Regions from separate parts of the Streptomyces sp. NBC_00663 genome, predicted to be linked through region 1. Evidence: riboswitches for the same ligand, from Rfam matches in the RefSeq annotation. Region 1 holds a riboswitch; each other region holds the start of a gene.
The links. A riboswitch is a leader RNA that binds a small molecule or an ion and turns the genes downstream of it on or off. The one in region 1 is predicted to bind cyclic di-AMP.
Positions count from the first base shown of each region.

Region 2: linked by a shared signal. The riboswitch ahead of OG866_RS12250 (hypothetical protein) and the one ahead of OG866_RS23295 (M23 family metallopeptidase) in region 1 are both predicted to bind cyclic di-AMP.
Region 3: linked by a shared signal. The riboswitch ahead of OG866_RS25935 (transglycosylase family protein) and the one ahead of OG866_RS23295 (M23 family metallopeptidase) in region 1 are both predicted to bind cyclic di-AMP.
Region 4: linked by a shared signal. The riboswitch ahead of OG866_RS06490 (M23 family metallopeptidase) and the one ahead of OG866_RS23295 (M23 family metallopeptidase) in region 1 are both predicted to bind cyclic di-AMP.

Region 1 is NZ_CP109027.1:5,082,426-5,086,576, reverse strand. Features, by position in the region: gene OG866_RS23300 (aldo/keto reductase) at 1-800, opposite strand, end outside; gene OG866_RS23295 (M23 family metallopeptidase) at 912-1,946, opposite strand; cyclic di-AMP (ydaO/yuaA leader) riboswitch at 1,958-2,115, opposite strand; tRNA gene OG866_RS23290 (tRNA-Met) at 2,416-2,489, opposite strand; gene OG866_RS23285 (alginate lyase family protein) at 2,565-3,779, opposite strand; gene OG866_RS23280 (dihydrofolate reductase family protein) at 3,844-4,151, opposite strand, start outside.
Region 2 is NZ_CP109027.1:2,757,963-2,762,113, forward strand. Features, by position in the region: gene OG866_RS12245 (TIGR04255 family protein) at 1-782, opposite strand, end outside; cyclic di-AMP (ydaO/yuaA leader) riboswitch at 1,344-1,524, shown strand; gene OG866_RS12250 (hypothetical protein) at 1,534-1,764, shown strand; gene OG866_RS12255 (helix-turn-helix domain-containing protein) at 2,103-3,338, shown strand; gene OG866_RS12260 (flavoprotein) at 3,389-3,898, shown strand; gene OG866_RS12265 (GntR family transcriptional regulator) at 4,115-4,151, opposite strand, start outside.
Region 3 is NZ_CP109027.1:5,686,737-5,690,887, reverse strand. Features, by position in the region: gene eno (phosphopyruvate hydratase) at 1-463, opposite strand, end outside; gene OG866_RS25935 (transglycosylase family protein) at 781-1,473, opposite strand; cyclic di-AMP (ydaO/yuaA leader) riboswitch at 1,477-1,644, opposite strand; gene OG866_RS25930 (LysM peptidoglycan-binding domain-containing protein) at 1,839-2,819, opposite strand; gene OG866_RS25925 (cytochrome P450 family protein) at 3,012-4,151, opposite strand, start outside.
Region 4 is NZ_CP109027.1:1,418,498-1,422,648, forward strand. Features, by position in the region: gene OG866_RS06485 (exo-rhamnogalacturonan lyase family protein) at 1-907, opposite strand, end outside; gene OG866_RS06490 (M23 family metallopeptidase) at 1,127-2,083, opposite strand; cyclic di-AMP (ydaO/yuaA leader) riboswitch at 2,086-2,256, opposite strand; gene OG866_RS06495 (alpha-galactosidase) at 2,563-4,151, opposite strand, start outside.

The DNA of each region.
Region 1 (4,151 bases):
GCGATCGTGGCGACCGGCACGCGGTGGGCCTCGGCGATGTCGTCGAGGGCGGCGAGCACCGCGCGGCCCCGCTCGGTCTCCAGGTGCTTGCCGGCGCCCGCCGCCCGGGCGCCCTCCACCACCTCGCCCTCGCGGTACTTGCCGGTGAGGAACCCGGACGCGAGCGAGAAGTACGGGACAGCGGCGAGGCCGGTGCGCTCCGCCAGGTCCTGGAGCTCACCCTCGTAGGTGTCACGCGAGACCAGGTTGTAGTGCGGCTGGAGTGCCACGTAGCGGGCCAGGCCCTCGCGCTCGGAGAAGGCCAGCGACTTCTCCAGCCGCTCGGCCGAGATGTTGGAGGCGGCGATGTGCCGCACCTTGCCCGCCCTGACCAGTTCGTCCAGCGCGCCGATGATCTCCTCGACCGGCACTTCGGGCTTGTCGAAGTGGGTGTAGTAGAGGTCGATGTGGTCGGTGCCCAGGCGGCGCAGGGAGGCGTCCGCGGCGGCCTTGATGTTGGCGGCCGTCAGGCCCTGGAACTCCGGGTGCTGGCTGACCTTCGTGGCGATCACGACGTCCTCGCGGTTGCCGCGCGCCTTGAGCCACCTGCCGATGATCGTCTCGGACTCGCCGCCCGAGTTGCCCTCCACCCATGCCGAGTAGGAGTCGGCGGTGTCGACGAAGTTGCCGCCCGCGGCGGCGTAGGCGTCGAGGACGGCGAAGGACTGCGCCTCGTCGGCGGTCCAGCCGAAGACGTTGCCGCCGAGGGAGAGCGGGAAGACCTCGAGGTCGGACGTGCCCAGCTTGCGAAGAGAAGTCATGTAGGGGATCAACGCCCGCACCGGAAGCCGGTATTCCGGACGCGGGAAACCGGCAGCCCTGACGTCGGGGGGTGAGCGTCAGGACCGCCGGGGTTCAGAAGGGGAACCGCCTCAGGGAGTGAGGCCCTTGCTGCGCAGCCACGCCATCGGGTCGATGCCGGTGTCCGCCCCGCCGGGGTGGACCTCCAGGTGCAGATGGGCCCCGGTCACGTTGCCGGTCGCGCCCACGCGTCCGATCACATCACCGGTGCTGACCTTCTGGCCGACGCTGACGCTGATCGAGGACTGGTGGCAGAACCACAGCTCGGTGCCGTCGTCGAGGGTGAGGATCGTGCGGTAGCCGTAGGAGCCGGCCCAGCCGGCCTCTGTGATGGTGCCGCTGTGGATGGCCTTGATCAGCGTGCCCGTGGGCGCCGCGAAGTCGAGACCGGTGTGGTAGCCGGAGGACCAGAGCGAACCGGCCTGACCGAAGGTCGAGGTGATCGTGTACGAGGAGGTCGGCAGCGTGAACTGCTTGGCGAGCTCGGCGAGACGCTTGGCCTCGGCCTCCTTCGCGGCCTTCTCCTCGGCGGCCTTCTTCGCCTCGGCGGCGTCGTCGGCGGCCTGCTTCAGCGCGGCGGCCTCGGCCTTCGCGGACTGCTCGGCGACCTCGGCCTCGGCGGCGAGCTGGACCTTGTTGTCGACCTGGTTCTGCTGGCTCTCGGCCTGCGCCATGATCCGGTTGCGCAGCGCCTCACCGGCGTCCGAGCCGCTCTCGGCGGTCTCCGTGCTGCTGGTGGCCAGGCTGCTGAGCGCGGTGGCGGAACCCTTGGGGGCCTCGTCGTCACCGCCGAAGACACCGCCCACGGAGGGCAGGTCGGGCATCGAGATGGAGACCGGCGACTTGCCGGTGTTGGCGCTGGCCATGCCGCCCGCGCCGACGGCGGCTATGACACCGACGCCCAGGACGGTGGAGCTGCGGGCGAGTCCCCCGCCGCGCTGCTTGGCCACCCGGTGCTTGCCGCGAGCCGGCCGGAGGGAGTCCTCGGTGGGATTCCAGACCTCCTGCGCACCCTCGTCATGGTGGTAGCTGCCGTAGCCGAAGGCATCGGTGCTGCGCTGGCTCGGCACATACGGGGCCTCGGGGGCAGGCGGGTTTGACGCCACGTGGGCGTGCTCCTTTCCTTCCTTCTCGCCTACCGGGTTAGCTGACGGGTTCGGAGCAGGAAGGTCTCCTACGCGCGTATAACCGCCGCGTGGCCACGGCGACTTACGCGTGATTCACCCCAAGTTGGTGGTTCCCCGGTTCCCTTGCGGGATTCGGCGCGTGCGCACGGAGCCGACTCTTGTGACGGCTGGGACGACCGCGCTGCGTTATCGAACGTTAATAGACCCGGGGTGCTGATTCCAAGCTGTTCCGCTTGATCATTAACCTTTTTCAGCAGGACGTAGGGGTCATGACCGGTGAAAAACGGGCGAGTTGACCCGGTCTCAGGAAACACACAGGTGCTGACGGTTTGTCAGTTGTTATGCGGAGGGGGGTCGCACGATCACCCGCCGTGACAACCACCGTGACGGCCAGGAAAACGACTCAGGGCCGGAATCCATTGACTGGATTCCGGCCCTGAGCCATCAGTAGCGGGGACAGGATTTGAACCTGCGACCTCTGGGTTATGAGCCCAGCGAGCTACCGAGCTGCTCCACCCCGCGGCGATGACTCAATAGTACGCCATCCGCGGGGCTGCTCGCGCACGCCTTGCTCCTCGACGCTGCTGACCTGCTTTTTCAGGCGGCCGGATTGCCCGCGTGGGTCACGGTCTCCCAGGAGACGAAGAGGTTGTCGGTGCCCGCCGGGCGGGTCTCCTCGGCGAGTTTGCGGGCCGCCGGGACGGAGAGGCCGAGGCGGCCCTCCAGGTGGTTGAGGGCGACCTCCAGGTCCGGGCCCATGGTCCGGTCCACCTTCCCGCCGCACAGCCACGCGGGCGCGGACTCGCCGGCCTGGTAGCGGGCATGGAAGGCGAGGGTGCTCTTCAGCCGGTCCTTGATCTCGCCGTAGAGGTTGATCCCCTGGTGCCAGGCCGTCTCGGCGATGTGGGCGGTGGCGGCGATGGAGTAGCCGACGTGCTTGAAGTTGCGGCAGGTCTCCTGGGACATGCCGTCCTTGTACGTCCTCTGCCCGAACCAGTACGCCGTCAGCTTCTGCGGTGTGGTGACGCTCGACCCCTTGGGGGTGAGGGGCAGCGTGCCGTCCTTCGCCAGGTAGAAGTAGGCGGGCACGCGCTCCCGGAACCGTTCGAGGGCGTGGTCGAAGGCCTTGCGGTCCTCCAGGAAGACGGCGATCCCGATGGCCGCGTCGGTCATCACGAGGTCCCAGTTGCCGTTGTAGTCGGGGACCTTGCGGGTCACGGTCGGCAGATACGCCGTGCGCAGCATGGTCTCGAACCGCGCCACCCGGTCCGCCGGCCAGCCCGCGCCGGGGCTGTGCCGGACGATCTCGGCGGCCCGCGCCCAGGTCGACCCGGCCCACCCGGTCTGAAGCCCGGCGTCCTCCTCGGTGTGCCGACGCATCTTCGCCGACCACGCGTCCAGGATCTCCCTGGCCTTCAGGGCGTGCTGCCGCTTGCCGGTGATCCGGAAGAGAAGGGCCTGGGTGTAGGCGGCGATCGCGTCCTCGCGCTCCTCGACACAGCCGTGCGCGGGCCGGTCGGCATGGTCACCACCGGGGCAGTCGACACTCGCGTACGGCTCGGGCTGGTACTTGTACGCCCCGTACTTGCTGTCCCGCATCCCGAAGTACGCCTTCAGCCACGGCTGCTTCCCGGCGGTGACGTTCTTCTTCACGGCCGCCAACTGCGCCTCGCTGACGAGGACACCGGGGTGGGTGAAGGCGGCGTCCGCGGGGAGGGCGCGGGCCATGGTGCGGGTGTCGGCGCCGGTCGTCCCGCAGGCGGTGGCGAGGAGGGGGACCAGCAGGAGAGCGGCGGTGAGTCGGGGCCTCATAGGGGAAGCGTGGCCCGGGGGGTGCGGGGGCGCAGGATCTGTTGGGCCGATCGGTCGGCTGACGCTATGACAGCAGGTGCCTGTTCGGCGCCTTCGCCCGCTCCTCGTACTCCGGGACCACGACGACGTCCACGCCCGCCGCCGCCAGCAACCCGTTCCCGTCCGCCGCCGTCACGAACGTGTCGGGCTCCCGCCAGGTCGTCACCACGCGCCGCACCCCGGCGTCGAGGATCAGCCGGGCGCAGGGTGCCGGACGGGAGGCGCGGCGGGCGCACGGTTCGAGGCTGCTGTAGACCGTCGCCGACGCCAGCCGGAGGTCGTCCGCGGCGATCTTCGCCAGAGCGGCCTCCTCCGCGTGTACGACGGGGTCGG
Region 2 (4,151 bases), 2.3 Mb from region 1:
CATCGCTTGTGAGCCGAATCAGTGGTGATTTCTGCGAAGCTAGCTACAAGGTGCTCATGCGCTTCCTCGATGGCAGCGACCGCCCCGCTTGAACCAGTGGAGCCAGGACGCCCCTGGACGGTCATCGTGAGGAAATTTCCCGCCTGTCCAGTGAGCAGGCTTCCAGATTCAATCGCCGCACGCAAAAAGAAATTTCGCCCGCTCTGAAACTCCTCGATTGGGAAGTCAAAAACGATTTGCGAATTTACAGGCTTTCCAAGGTGGTGCAGAGCGAAGTCCGGCCACGTATGGAACACATCGTGAGGATCCAGAGGGTCTCCGGACTCACCAGCGAGAGCGTTGACGTAGCTTAGCTCGGCATGAATAACCTCTAGCTTTGCACCGAAAGCGCGATCAACAAAATTAGCCAACTCGTCAAGACGCTTCTTAAGTTTGGAAAGTACATAACCGAAGCGTGGATACGGAGTACCGTCCCCAACGTCACGCCAATTTACAATCAGCCTGTCTTGCTGGAGTTGAACCAAGTCCCTCCCGGAGTCGTCAAGAAACCAGTATCGCGCGGCCGGCAACGACGCAAGATCCAGCTTGATCTTCGGCCCCGGCCCGACGTTTGGTTCCATACCAGGAAGTGGTGGATGCTCCTCTACATTGGGTAGCTCGGCCCTCCACGTTTCGTATAGCGGCGTCAACTTCAGGCCATGGATTCCGGTGATCCGCCGGAATTGCAGACCACACGCCACCTCCACAACAGGCGGACGCGCAAAGTCTGGCAGTTCCCTCACGTCGGCCTCCCTGATGCGGGAAGAGGACCCAGCAATACGCTCGCCCCCCTCCCCTTGAGCCTGCCCGCTTTCAGTGCGGCAGCACCCTTCGCCTACTACTTGGCTGAAGAGTATGGGCTGGGGCGGTCACTGTCGACGCGAACATGTGATTTGAGTCACTCGAAGTGACTAACCGGCCACATTATTGATCACCCACATCTCGGATCCGTTCACGTGTTCGACCCAGACGGCACCTTCCGAAGTCGCCGGGGCGCGGTCGGCCCGCCACGCTTCGACTCGCGCCCATCCGCGGCCGAACGGGGGGCGTGGCGCTACACAGCGTCATTATCTGATCTTTATAGGCGCGATCGTTATAGTCAGATTTTTTTCCTGACGTTGAGTCAATAGGCTTACTGCCAGCCCGTTTAGACGTTCGTTCGACACCCTCCGGACGCGCTGTGTGTGAGTCACAGCACGTAGCGGCTCTCCCATTGGATTTACTCGTCTTTGAGGTGGAGGATCTCCCATCACAAGCCCTCACTGACGTAGGTGAGGCCGCCCAGGCGGACGCTGAGTCCTGCCGCTGCCTGGACGCCGAGTTCCGTACACATGGAGCGCGGCAGGAGTGGGGGACCCAGCAACACCGGGCGCCGGAGCAAACCTCCGGGCAGCCCTTGGGGTGAAGCTGCGGCAACGCAGCCGGGCATCTTCGCCAGCCCGAATCCGACAGGTCATCCTTCACAGGCGGCTTAAATGAAGGGTGAAGGCAGTCATGTCTGCGTTGCCGAACAACCCGCCCGTCCCCAGGGCGTCTTACGCTCCGGGGTTTGAGGCAGTGTTCGCAGTCATGTTTTCGATCATCGCGGGCCTCTACGCCAGCATCATCCATCACGTGCCGATGGACTTGTGGCTGGTCAAAGCCCTGGAGTTCGGGATGAATGCCGGGTGCGGCACGATCGTGATGGCATTCATCATCCTGACGTACGCGTGGAACGAGCAGTGATACGAACCTCGTAGCCGTATCCATGAGGCTCTGCCCTTAGCTCCGGAGCGTTTGGCCTGGGGCCCTCAGCGATCCTGAGATGAGCTTCGCTTGTGCCCAGATGAGAGACCGCCCACAAGAGCGGGCTCATCTGGGCATCACGTTACGCCTGAGCCAGATAGGGATCATCTAGCGTGTAGGTGCTCAACAGGAGGGCCCGGACACTCTGTCCGGGCCCTTTGCGTTGGCTGCCTCCAGACTCGTTCCGGTCTCGCAGCACGCGGGGCCAACTACCCGCCCCACCACCGGCTCTGTACCGTGAAAACCGGCCCCCACCATCCAGCAGGAGGCAACACGCAATGCGTGGTCTTGGAGATCACCTCAGCATCGGTGAACGCATCGCGTTCTACCGGAAGCGTCGCGGCTACACGCAAGAGGTGCTCGCTGGCCTGGTTGGCCGTAGCACTGACTGGTTGGCAAAGATCGAGACAGGGCGCCGGAAGCCCCCTCGCATCGACATGCTCGCTGAGCTGGCTCGCATCCTGCGCGTTCCCCTCGGAGACCTGCTCGGTCAGACCGTGCTCATGGAGGACGAGAAGCAGCAGGACGACGTACCGGCCGTACGCGACGCGCTCATGAGCCCGCGTCGGCTTTCTCGTCTGCTCTTCGGGCCCGAGGCTGAGGTGCAGCTCCCCACGCCGGCACCCGTGGCTGTACGTGTGGAGCAAGCATGGAACGACTACCAGCGTGGTCGACTCGGCGGCGTCATATCTGCGCTCCCCGCGCTCCTTCAGACTGCGCAAGAGTTGGAGGAGCGAGCCGCACGGCGCGGCGAGGACCGTAGCGACTGCTGGGCAGTGTCAGCCCGTACCCATCACCTCGCAGCTACGACACTCGCGAAGATCGGCGAATCGGACATCTCGTGGCTCGCCGCAGAGCGCGCGATGCGTGCCGCTGACGAGTCTGACGACCCGCTCGTGTTGGCGTCCGCGGCACGGTCCGGCACTCACGCCCTTCTGGCTAACGGCCGGTACGACGACGCGTTGGAGCTGGGTAACACGGCCGCAGCGTGGCTGTCGTCCCAGGTGACCGACAACAACCCCGCGGCACTCAGCTTGCTGGGGATGATCCACCTACGTGCCGCCGTGGCAGCGGCGCGCCACCAGGACCGGCCCACTGCAACCGGTCTTCTGGACCGAGCCGAGGCACTCGCGGAGGATCTCGGCTCAGATGAGAACTATTGGCAGACAGGCTTCGGACCCACGAACGTCCTGCTTCACCGCCTGTCCGTCGAGCTGGACCTCGACAACGTCTCGTACGTGGTGGAACACGGCCGGATCAACGTCGACCACATGCCACAGGAACGCAGCGTGTCGCACCGCATCGACTTCGCGCGTGCCCTGTCGCTCAACGGACAGGGCGATGAGGCATTCACGGAACTCCGCACGGCTGAGCGCACATCGCCACAGCTCGTGCGCAACAATCCCAGGGTGCGCGAGACACTGCGGGATCTGATCAAACAATCACCGGTCACCGGCGGCTCGCGATCGTCTGAGGTGTTCGTGATGGCTCAACGGTGCAGGGCGGTGCAGTGAGTTCAGGCAAGCGCGGGGTGCTCGGAGTCGTCGGGTCCGCGGCCGGAGGCGTGGAGGTGCTGCGCACTGGCCTGGTTGAGCCTGCGATGGAGCGCGGATGGCAGGTGGCCGTCACACTCACGCCGACCGCAGGTCAGTGGCTGCGATTGAGCGGCGAGGTGGAGCAGTTGGAGAAGCTGACCGGACTGCCTGTGCGCGATGAGCCGCGCTTGCCCGGCGAGGCCCGACGTCATCCGCCGGTTGACTGCTATGTGGTCGCTCCCGCGTCGGCAAACATGGTGGCGAAGCTCGCCATGGGCCTGATGGATAACCAGGCTCTGACACAAGTGGGCGAGGCGATCGGCACCCTCGGATTGCCCGTGGTCGTCTTCCCTCGGGTGAACGCGGCTCACTCCCGTCACCCGGCATGGCAGCACCACATCGACACCCTCCTGGCGGGGGACGTGCGTATCGTCGGCGGGCCGGACGTCTGGCCGCTGCACGAGCCGCGCGAAGCGCCGGCGGGGCGCGAACTCCCGTGGGGGGCAGTGCTGGATGCTGTGGACGACGTTACGAGGTGACGAGTCGTCAACCCGTGTGACCTGCAAGGAAAGTGGACCCGGACAGTCTGTCCGGGTCCACTGCCGTTCCCGGCTACATGCTCATTGGCATGTCAGGGATCACGGAGCGAAGCGGCGAGTGGGAAGGCATGACTCCTGCTGAACTCGCTTGGATCAAAGCGAGTTTGAGCGAGGCGCGCGTCAAGGTCGAACGACTGCTGAGGCGGGCGGACGAACTCACGGTGAAGGTGGAGTCTCGCTTCCCACAAGCCGC
Region 3 (4,151 bases), 600 kb from region 1:
CACCGTTCAGGATGTTCATCATCGGCACCGGCAGCAGGTGCGCGTTCGGGCCGCCCAGGTAGCGGAAGAGCGGGAGGTCGCTGGCCTCGGAGGCGGCGTGGGCGACGGCGAGGGAGACGCCGAGGATGGCGTTGGCGCCGAGGGAGCCCTTGTTGTCGGTGGCGTCCAGGTCGAACATGGCCTGGTCGATCAGGCGCTGCTCGGTGGCGTCGTAGCCGACCAGCTCCGGGCCGATCTGCTCGATGACGGCGAGGACGGCCTTCTCGACACCCTTGCCCATGTAGCGGTTCGGGTCACCGTCGCGAAGCTCGATGGCCTCGAAGGCGCCCGTGGAGGCGCCGGAGGGGACGGCGGCACGACCCGTGCTGCCGTCGTCGAGGCCGACCTCGACCTCGACCGTGGGGTTGCCTCGGGAGTCCAGGATTTCCCGGGCTACGACGACGTCGATGGACGGCACGAGCATCTCCTTCTTGGGATGTGACACGGTCCGCCGGGACCGCGGTGGGTTCTGCGAGACCGAGCCTAACCGGCTCCGGGCCATCGGCCACCGCGTGGACCGCCCCGTGGACAGAACCGAGAGTAAATTGTTTCCGAACGGAACAAAGACGGTTTCGGAAACCTGGCGGAAACCGGCGCAGAAAAAACCCCGCCCCGGTGCGTACGGGGGAACACGCACCGGAGCGGGGAGCCCGTGGGGACGGGGGGACCCTCACGAGGCCTTCAGTATGAGGACCACGGATGTGAGGGCGCTGTGGTTCAGCTGGGCCTGGCCCGTGCCTCTTACTTGAGGTGCAGCTGCTGGCCCGGGTAGATGAAGTCGGCGTCGGTGATGATGTCCTTGTTCAGCTTGAACAGCTTCTGCCAGCCGCCCTTCACCTGGTGCTTCTCGGCGATGGAGCTGAGGGTGTCACCCTTGACGACCTTGTACTCGCCGTCGCCCTTCTTGACCTTCTTGCCGGTCGGGGTGGTGACGGTCTTCTTGGCGGTCGTGCGCTCCGAGGAACGGGACGTCGACTGCTCGGAGGAACGGGTGCTGGTGCTGCTGTCGCTCGACGAGCTGGAGGAGCCGGAGGAGGACGAGCTGCTGCCGCCGCTGTAGGTGGCGCCGGACAGGCCCACACCACAGGTCGGCCAGGCGCCCTTGCCCTGGGAGGCGAGGACCTTCTCGGCGATCTCGATCTGCTGCGACTTGGAGGCCTGGTCGGCGGTGGAGGCGTACGCCGTGCCGCCGTACGCGGCCCAGGTCGAGGCGGAGAACTGGAGACCGCCGTAGTAGCCGTTGCCGGTGTTGATGGACCAGTTGCCGCCCGACTCGCACTGGGCGACGGCGTCCCACTCGGAGGCGGTGGCGGCGGAGGCGTTGCCGGCCGCCATCAGCGGGGCGGCGATGGCGACACCGGTGACGCCGGCGAGCGCGGCGACGCGGGTGGCCTTGGACGGACGACGGTGCTTGCCCTTGCCGGAAAACAGCATGGTGGATCCCCTCACCGACGCCTGCGAGGTGAGCTGTCGGGTTCGGGCCGGTTGAGTTGCCCGGCCGCGCATCTCCCGATGCGCGGCTTCACCCCAAGCCGGTCCAGCGTGAACTGCTGGGCCCGGCACTTACCTTGGGTCCCCCGCTCCTGCCTACGGCGCTTGACGCGACGACTGTTCCCGGACGGCCGCTGGCAGGATTCGGCGTTGCGGCAGCCGGGGCTCGCGGTGACGAGCGGTGTTGACCGTAGCCACGGAATCCGGGGAATTTCAAAGACGATCAGGGCTTCTGAGACTCATCCCACACTTTCGCCAAAACGGACATTCAGCGCGAAGCATGACGTGAACTCCCGCCGGTTTTCGCCCTATTCAGACCTGACTACGAGGGTCTGACCGGGCATGATGGCGCTCGGGTCGGCGCCGATGACCTTCTTGTTCACGGCGTAGAGCCGGCGCCATCCGCCGTCGAGTCCAAGGGAGTCGGCGATGGAGGCGAGCGTGTCGCCCTCGCGGACGGCGTACGCCTTCTCGGCGGCGCTCGCGCCACGATGCCGTCCGGTGCCCGCGGTGGCATCTGCGGCGGCGTCCGTGCCGTCCTCGGCGTCGGCACCGAGAGCGCCGATGTCGACGAGGCTCGAAGAGCCGCCTTCCTGCCACGAGTTGTCCGATTCGACCTCATTGGCCGGAACTGTGGGTGAGCTGTCCGGCGACTGTGAATCGGCCGGACCGGAGTCGGAAGTGTCCGACTTGGAAGACTTGTCCGGTGAGGCGGAGGGCGAGGCGGAGGCATCGCCGGAGGCGCCGTCGGACGCATCGCCGGAGGCGTCGGTGGAGGTGTCGCCCGACGAGTCGGACTCCGAGGAGTTGGGCAACCCGGATGATTCCGACCCTGATCCGGACGCATCGGACTCGGAGGTGTCCGCGCCGGACGAGCCGCTTCCGACACCCGTGTCGACATCGGCCGACCCGGAGTCCTTGCTCAGCCCGTTGAGCAGCCCACAGGCGCCCCAGACGCCGACACCCTGGTCCGCGAGGACCTTCTCGGCGACGGCTATCTGCTGGTTGCGGCTGGCCAGGTCGGCGGTCGGGGCGTAGTCGAGGCCGCCGTACTTCTCCCAGTCCTCCTGGGAGAGGCTGAGCCCGCCGTAGGTACCGTCACCGTTGTTCTGGCTCCAGGAGCCATCGGTCTCGCACTTGGCGACCTTGTCCCAGGTGCTTCCGTCGGCCGCGCTCGCGGCGGTGGCGGCGAGCAGCGGGATCGCGATGGCGGAGCCGGTCACTCCGGCCGCGACGAGAAGTGCCGGAGCCTGGCGGGGGCGACGGTGACGACCGTTCCCGGTGAGCATGCGGGGACCTTTCGCGAGACAGCGGTGACCGGCGTGGCGAGTGAGGCTGGGCGCCACGCTGGTTGGTGAACGTATCGGCAGACGATCACTTGTCACAAGTTAATGCCGCGCAGATCACGTGAAGATCACAGACATGAGAGCGTGTCACGTTTACAACGACCTGCACTCATGGCCGAGTTGGCGCGAACCCGGCTACGAGGTCGGCGTGAACTCGACCGGCAACGTCCGCAGCCCACGCATGATGAGACCGCCGCGCCATCTCAAATCGGCTGAATCCACCGCGAGTCGGAGGTCGGGGAGCCGGGTGAGCAGAGTGGCGAGCGCGGTCTGACCCTCCAGCCGGGCGAGCGGTGCGCCGAGGCAGTAGTGGATGCCGTGGCCATAGCCGAGATGCTGGTTGTCACGGCGGGACAGGTCGAGGGTGTCGGGGTCGGCGAACCGCGCGGGGTCCCGGTCGGCGGCGGCGAGCACGACGAGCACGGGATCGCCGGGGGCGATGTCCTGCCCTCCGACGGTGAGCGGCTGGGTGGCGAAGCGCCATGTGGCGAGCTCCACCGGGCCGTCGTAGCGCAGGAGTTCCTCGACACCGGTCTCCAGGAGGCCGGTCTCGCCGGCGGCGAGGGAGTCCTGGAGGCGGGCACGCTGGTCGGGGTGGGTCATCAGAGCAAACAGACCATTACCCACCAAATTGACCGTGGTTTCGAACCCCGCGAACAAAAGGATGAAGGCCATCGCCGCGGCCTCGTTCTCGGTGAGGTGCTCGCCGTGGTCGGAGGCCCGGATAAGGCCGGAGATCAGGTCCTCGCCGGGGACGGGGTCGGCGGGGAGGCTCTCGCGCTTGCGGTGGATGAGCTCCAGCAGATACCCGCGCATCTTCTTCACCGAGCGCGCGACCCCGCCGCGCGGCCCTCCCCCGTGCCGGATCATCATTCCGGCCCAGTCCCGGAAGTCGTCCTGGTCCTCGCGTGGGACGCCGAGCAGGTCGCAGATGGCGTAGATGGGGAGCGGGAAGGCGAAGTCGTGGATGAGGTCGGCGGAACCCTGAGCGGCGAACCGGTCGATCAGCTGATCGGTCAACTCCTGCACGCGCGGGGCGAACTCGGCGACCCTGCGCGGCGTGAACGCCTTGCTGACGAGCCGGCGCAGCCTCGTGTGGTCCGGCGGGTCGATGTTGAGCAGATGCGTCATCAACTCCGCCTTGCGCTCCCCGGGGATGCCGGTCTTCCCCTTGGCGTGCGCGGGCTCGGCGTGGTGCGCGGGGTTCTTGCTGAGCCGCTGGTCGGCGAGGGCCTGCTTGGCGTCGGCGTAACGCGTGACCAGCCAGGCCTCCAC
Region 4 (4,151 bases), 3.7 Mb from region 1:
GGTCGCGGCGCAGCCCGGTGATGCCCTGGACGGCCTCGCTGAACAGGCCGCCGTCGGAGTCGGCGAACCGCACATGGCGGTCGTAGGGCTGATCGCTCAGCGGCACGGTGAAGCGCACGCCGAGACCGCGCAGGAAGTCGCCCTCGTCGGAGCCGGGCGTCTGCTCGCCGTCCCAGACGAAGGTGTGGACGAGCCGGAAGGACTCGGCTCCCGCGAAGAAGGCGAACCGCAGGACGAACGGCAGCCAGTCGCGGCCGCCGTGCCGGTGCCGGCCCTCGACCCGGACGACGGCCCGGACCGGTCCGTCCTGCTCCACCTCGACCTTCTCGATCCGGCCCAGGAAGCGCGCGACGTCCGCCCCGTCCCGTACGGACTCCTGCCGCAGCGCGACCAGCTTTCCGTCCCGGGCGATCTCGGCCGAGCCCCGCCGCACGCTCCGTACGACGGTGTCGGACCCCTTCGCGCCGAACACGGCCGTGATCACACCGGTCGACACCTCCACGCGGCCCGCGGAGCGGGTGACCGTGACCTTCCGTTCCGGCGCGGCCGGGGTGCCCGCCGCCAGCTTGTAGGCGGAGGCCTTCGGCGCGCCGGGCGCGAGGGCGTGGGCCGTCCACTTCACCGAGCCGTCGGGCCAGTAGCCGGTGACCCAGCTCTGGACGGGAACGTCGTCACCGGCGGCGGTCGTCAGCCGGAACGGCTGCTCCGGCCGGTACGCCCCGCGCGCCCAGGGCACGCCCCAGGTGGCACCGGCGTGGACGTCGGGGGCCGAGCCCTCCAGCCAGCGCAGTTCGGTGTCGTCGGCGTCCGCCGCGGTGGCGGTGCGGGACAGGGCCCAGGAGAACTGGGCCGCGGCGGCCGCGGCTGCGGCGCCTTTGATGACGGTGCGTCGGTCGACGCCGGGCACGGGGACCTCCGGATGCGGGTGCGGATGCGGACGCGGATGTGCGTAGAAAGCGCTTGCATCGCTTCGGAGATCACTGTGGTCCCACCCTCCCCTCCCTGTCGACGGTTTGGACAGCCGCGCCACAAGACCGCAATGAAGCGATCATGAAACGGCAAGACCCAACACCGAAGGCCGGACCCGGGGATCGGGGTCCGGCCTTCGGTGGCATCGGGGGGAGCGTCAGCCGACGGCGACACCCTTCGAGCGGAGGTACGCGACCGGGTCCACGTCCGAGCCGTAGTCCGGCGTGGTGCGGATCTCGAAGTGGAGGTGCGGTCCGGTGACGTTGCCGGTGGCGCCGGAGAGGCCGATCTGCTGGCCCTCGGTGACGGTCTGTCCGGACGAGACCGAGAGCGCGGACAGGTGGGCGTACTGCGCGTAGTAGCCGTCGGCCAGCTTGATGACGACCTGGTTGCCGTACGCGCCGCCCCAGCCGGCGGAGACGACGGTGCCCGCGGCCACGGCCTTCAGCGAGGTGCCGGTCGGGACGACGAAGTCGGTGCCCGTGTGGTAGCCGCTGGACCACATGCTGCCCGCCGTGTGGTAGGCGGTGCCGACGGTGGCGCCGACCACGGGGAGGGTGTAGCCGCTGGAGCCGGCGGTGCTGGTCGACTCGCTGCTCCGGGTGGCCGTCGTCGTGTCCGAGGAGGACGAGGACTTCTCGGCACTCGTGGACTTGTCGGAGCTCGCGGACTTCTCCGCGCTCGCCGACTTGTCCGTGCTCGCCGCCGCCTTCTTGCCCAGCGTGAGCTTCAGGCCCGGGTGGATGAGCGACGGGTCGGACCCGACGGCCTCGCGGTTGTCCGAGTACAGCTTCTTCCAGCCGCCGGTGACGTTCTGCTCGTCGGCGATCTTCGAGAGGTAGTCGCCCGCCCGCACCGAATAGGTGCGCACGGTCGCGGTGTTCGCGGCACCCTTCTTCTGCGCGGCCTTCTCGGTGGCCGTCTTCTCGACCACCGGAAGGGACTGGGCGGCCTTTTCCGAAACCGACTGCGAGACGGACTGCGGGGTGGCCGCGTGGGCGCCGGCGGCACCCATCAGAGGCAGGGCGAGTGCGGCGCCACCGGTACCGGCGACGGCGATCGAGCGGGTGAGGCGCTGGGACCTCGGGCGGCGGTGCTTACCCTTCGCGGGCATGGCGAATTCCTCTCCGGCGCCTACGAGGTGAGCTGTCGGGTGCGGACTGGAGATGCCCGGACGCACCGAGGTGCGCCTTAACCCCAAGCCTGTTCCGGAAGACCGGCCCAGGCATTCGTACCTGTGGGTCCCCCGCTCCTGCCGTTCACGGGTGAGTTGCGCGGATTCCGGGCGGCGGCAGGATTGGGCGTCCGTCCGGATTGGTGGCGAACGTAAGCGAGGAAGACGCAAAGGGACAAGTAAGGGGTTCCAGGACGATTGCATTCCTCTTGATCCGCTGTGAATTTCCCGGTCACCCTCCGTGCATTGGTGCCACTTCCCGAAAGGCAAACCCCAGCATTTGAAGGCGCATTACGTGAACATGACGGACGACGCAGGGTCACCGATATGACGCTCCTCACGTGCCGTTTACACAGCTCCCCTTATTCCAGAGCGAGTTGGAATGAAGGCCACGGAAGACGCCAATTCGGACAGAAAGCTCAGATGCGACGCAGTCGGAGAACTGCCGCATCCAGATCGCCCCGCAATCCCACCCGCAGCCCGTGATGCTGCAATACGGCACCTCTGAGAATTTCGCCCGTTTCACGGCATTCATACGACGCCGTCGGGTCGAGGCCCCGCAGGCGCAGCGCCGGGACGGGTTCGCCGTAGTGCTGCGCCTGAAGCCAGGCGAGGACGACGGTCTCGTCCCCGAGGACGTACTGCACGGCGCTCAGTCCGCCGCTCGGGGCCCGCAGCCGGTACTGCTCGCCGCGTTGCACGAGGGGCCGGATGTCCTTGTAGAGCTCCACCCAGTCGCGGGCCTCGGCGAGCTCCTCCTCGGTCCACTGCGTGAGGTCGCCGCCGACGCCGAGCACACCGGCCATGGCGCTGACGAAGCGGAAGCGCAGCGAGCTGACCCGGCCGTTGAGCATGGCGTTCGGACTGTCGGTGACCCAGGCCGCCATCGCGCGCGCGGGGTGGAGCTGGCTGAAGCCGTGCTGGATCGAGAGCCGGTCGAGGGGGTCGGTGTTGTCGGAGGTCCACACCTGGTCCGTGCGGCTCATCACGCCGAGGTCGATCCGGCCGCCGCCACCTGAGCAGGACTCGAAGGCGACGCCGGGGTGCGCGGCCCGCAGCCGGTCCAACAGGGCGTAGAAGGCGTGCACATGGTCGACCCAGAGCCGCTGCGGGTAGGACTCGCTCGGCCAGCCCGCATCCGTGAAGCAGCGGTTGAAGTCCCACTTCACATAGTCGATCGGGGCGCTGGACAGCAGGGCGTCGAGCTGCCCCCAGAGGTACTCCTGGACGTCCTCGCGCGCGAGGTTGAGGACGAGCTGGTTGCGCAGTTCCGTCCGCTTTCGTCCCGGTTGGAACTGCACCCAGTCCGGGTGTGCCCGGTACAGGTCGCTGTCGGGGTTGACCATCTCGGGCTCGACCCAGATGCCGAACTGCATGCCGAGGGCGTGCACGGATTCGGCGAGGGGCTTCAGGCCGCCCGGGAAGCGGTCGCGGTTGACCGTCCAGTCGCCGAGTCCGGCGCGGTCGCTGGTACGGGCGCCGAACCAGCCGTCGTCGACCACGAACAACTCGACGCCGATGGCCGCGGCCCGCCGCGCGAGGGCTTCCTGCTGCTCCTCCGAGATGTCGAACTCGGTGGCCTCCCAGGAGTTGAACAGCACCGGCCGGTCCTGCTCCGCGTCCGGGATGACGTAGGCCCGCTGGTAGGCGTGCCACGCGCGACTGGCGCCGCCGAACCCGCCCTCGCTCCACAGACCGGCGAAGACGGGCGTGGTGAACGACTCGCCCGCCACGAGGCGCAGCAGCCCCGAGTCGTCGTATCCGGCACCGCCGGTGATCTGCACGCGCGCGTCGGGGAGCTGGGCCACCGCGATCCGCCAGGAGCCGGACCAGCCGAGGGCGCAGCCGTAGACCTCGCCGCGCTCCTCGGTGGCGTCGGAGTCGAGGGCGACCCAGGGCAGGTGCTGGTGGCCGGTGTGGCCGCGGCGGCTGCCGATGACCTTCTCACCGTAGGTGAGGGGGGAGCGTACGAGCCGGGACTCGGCGGCCCAGCGGCCGTGCAGCTGGG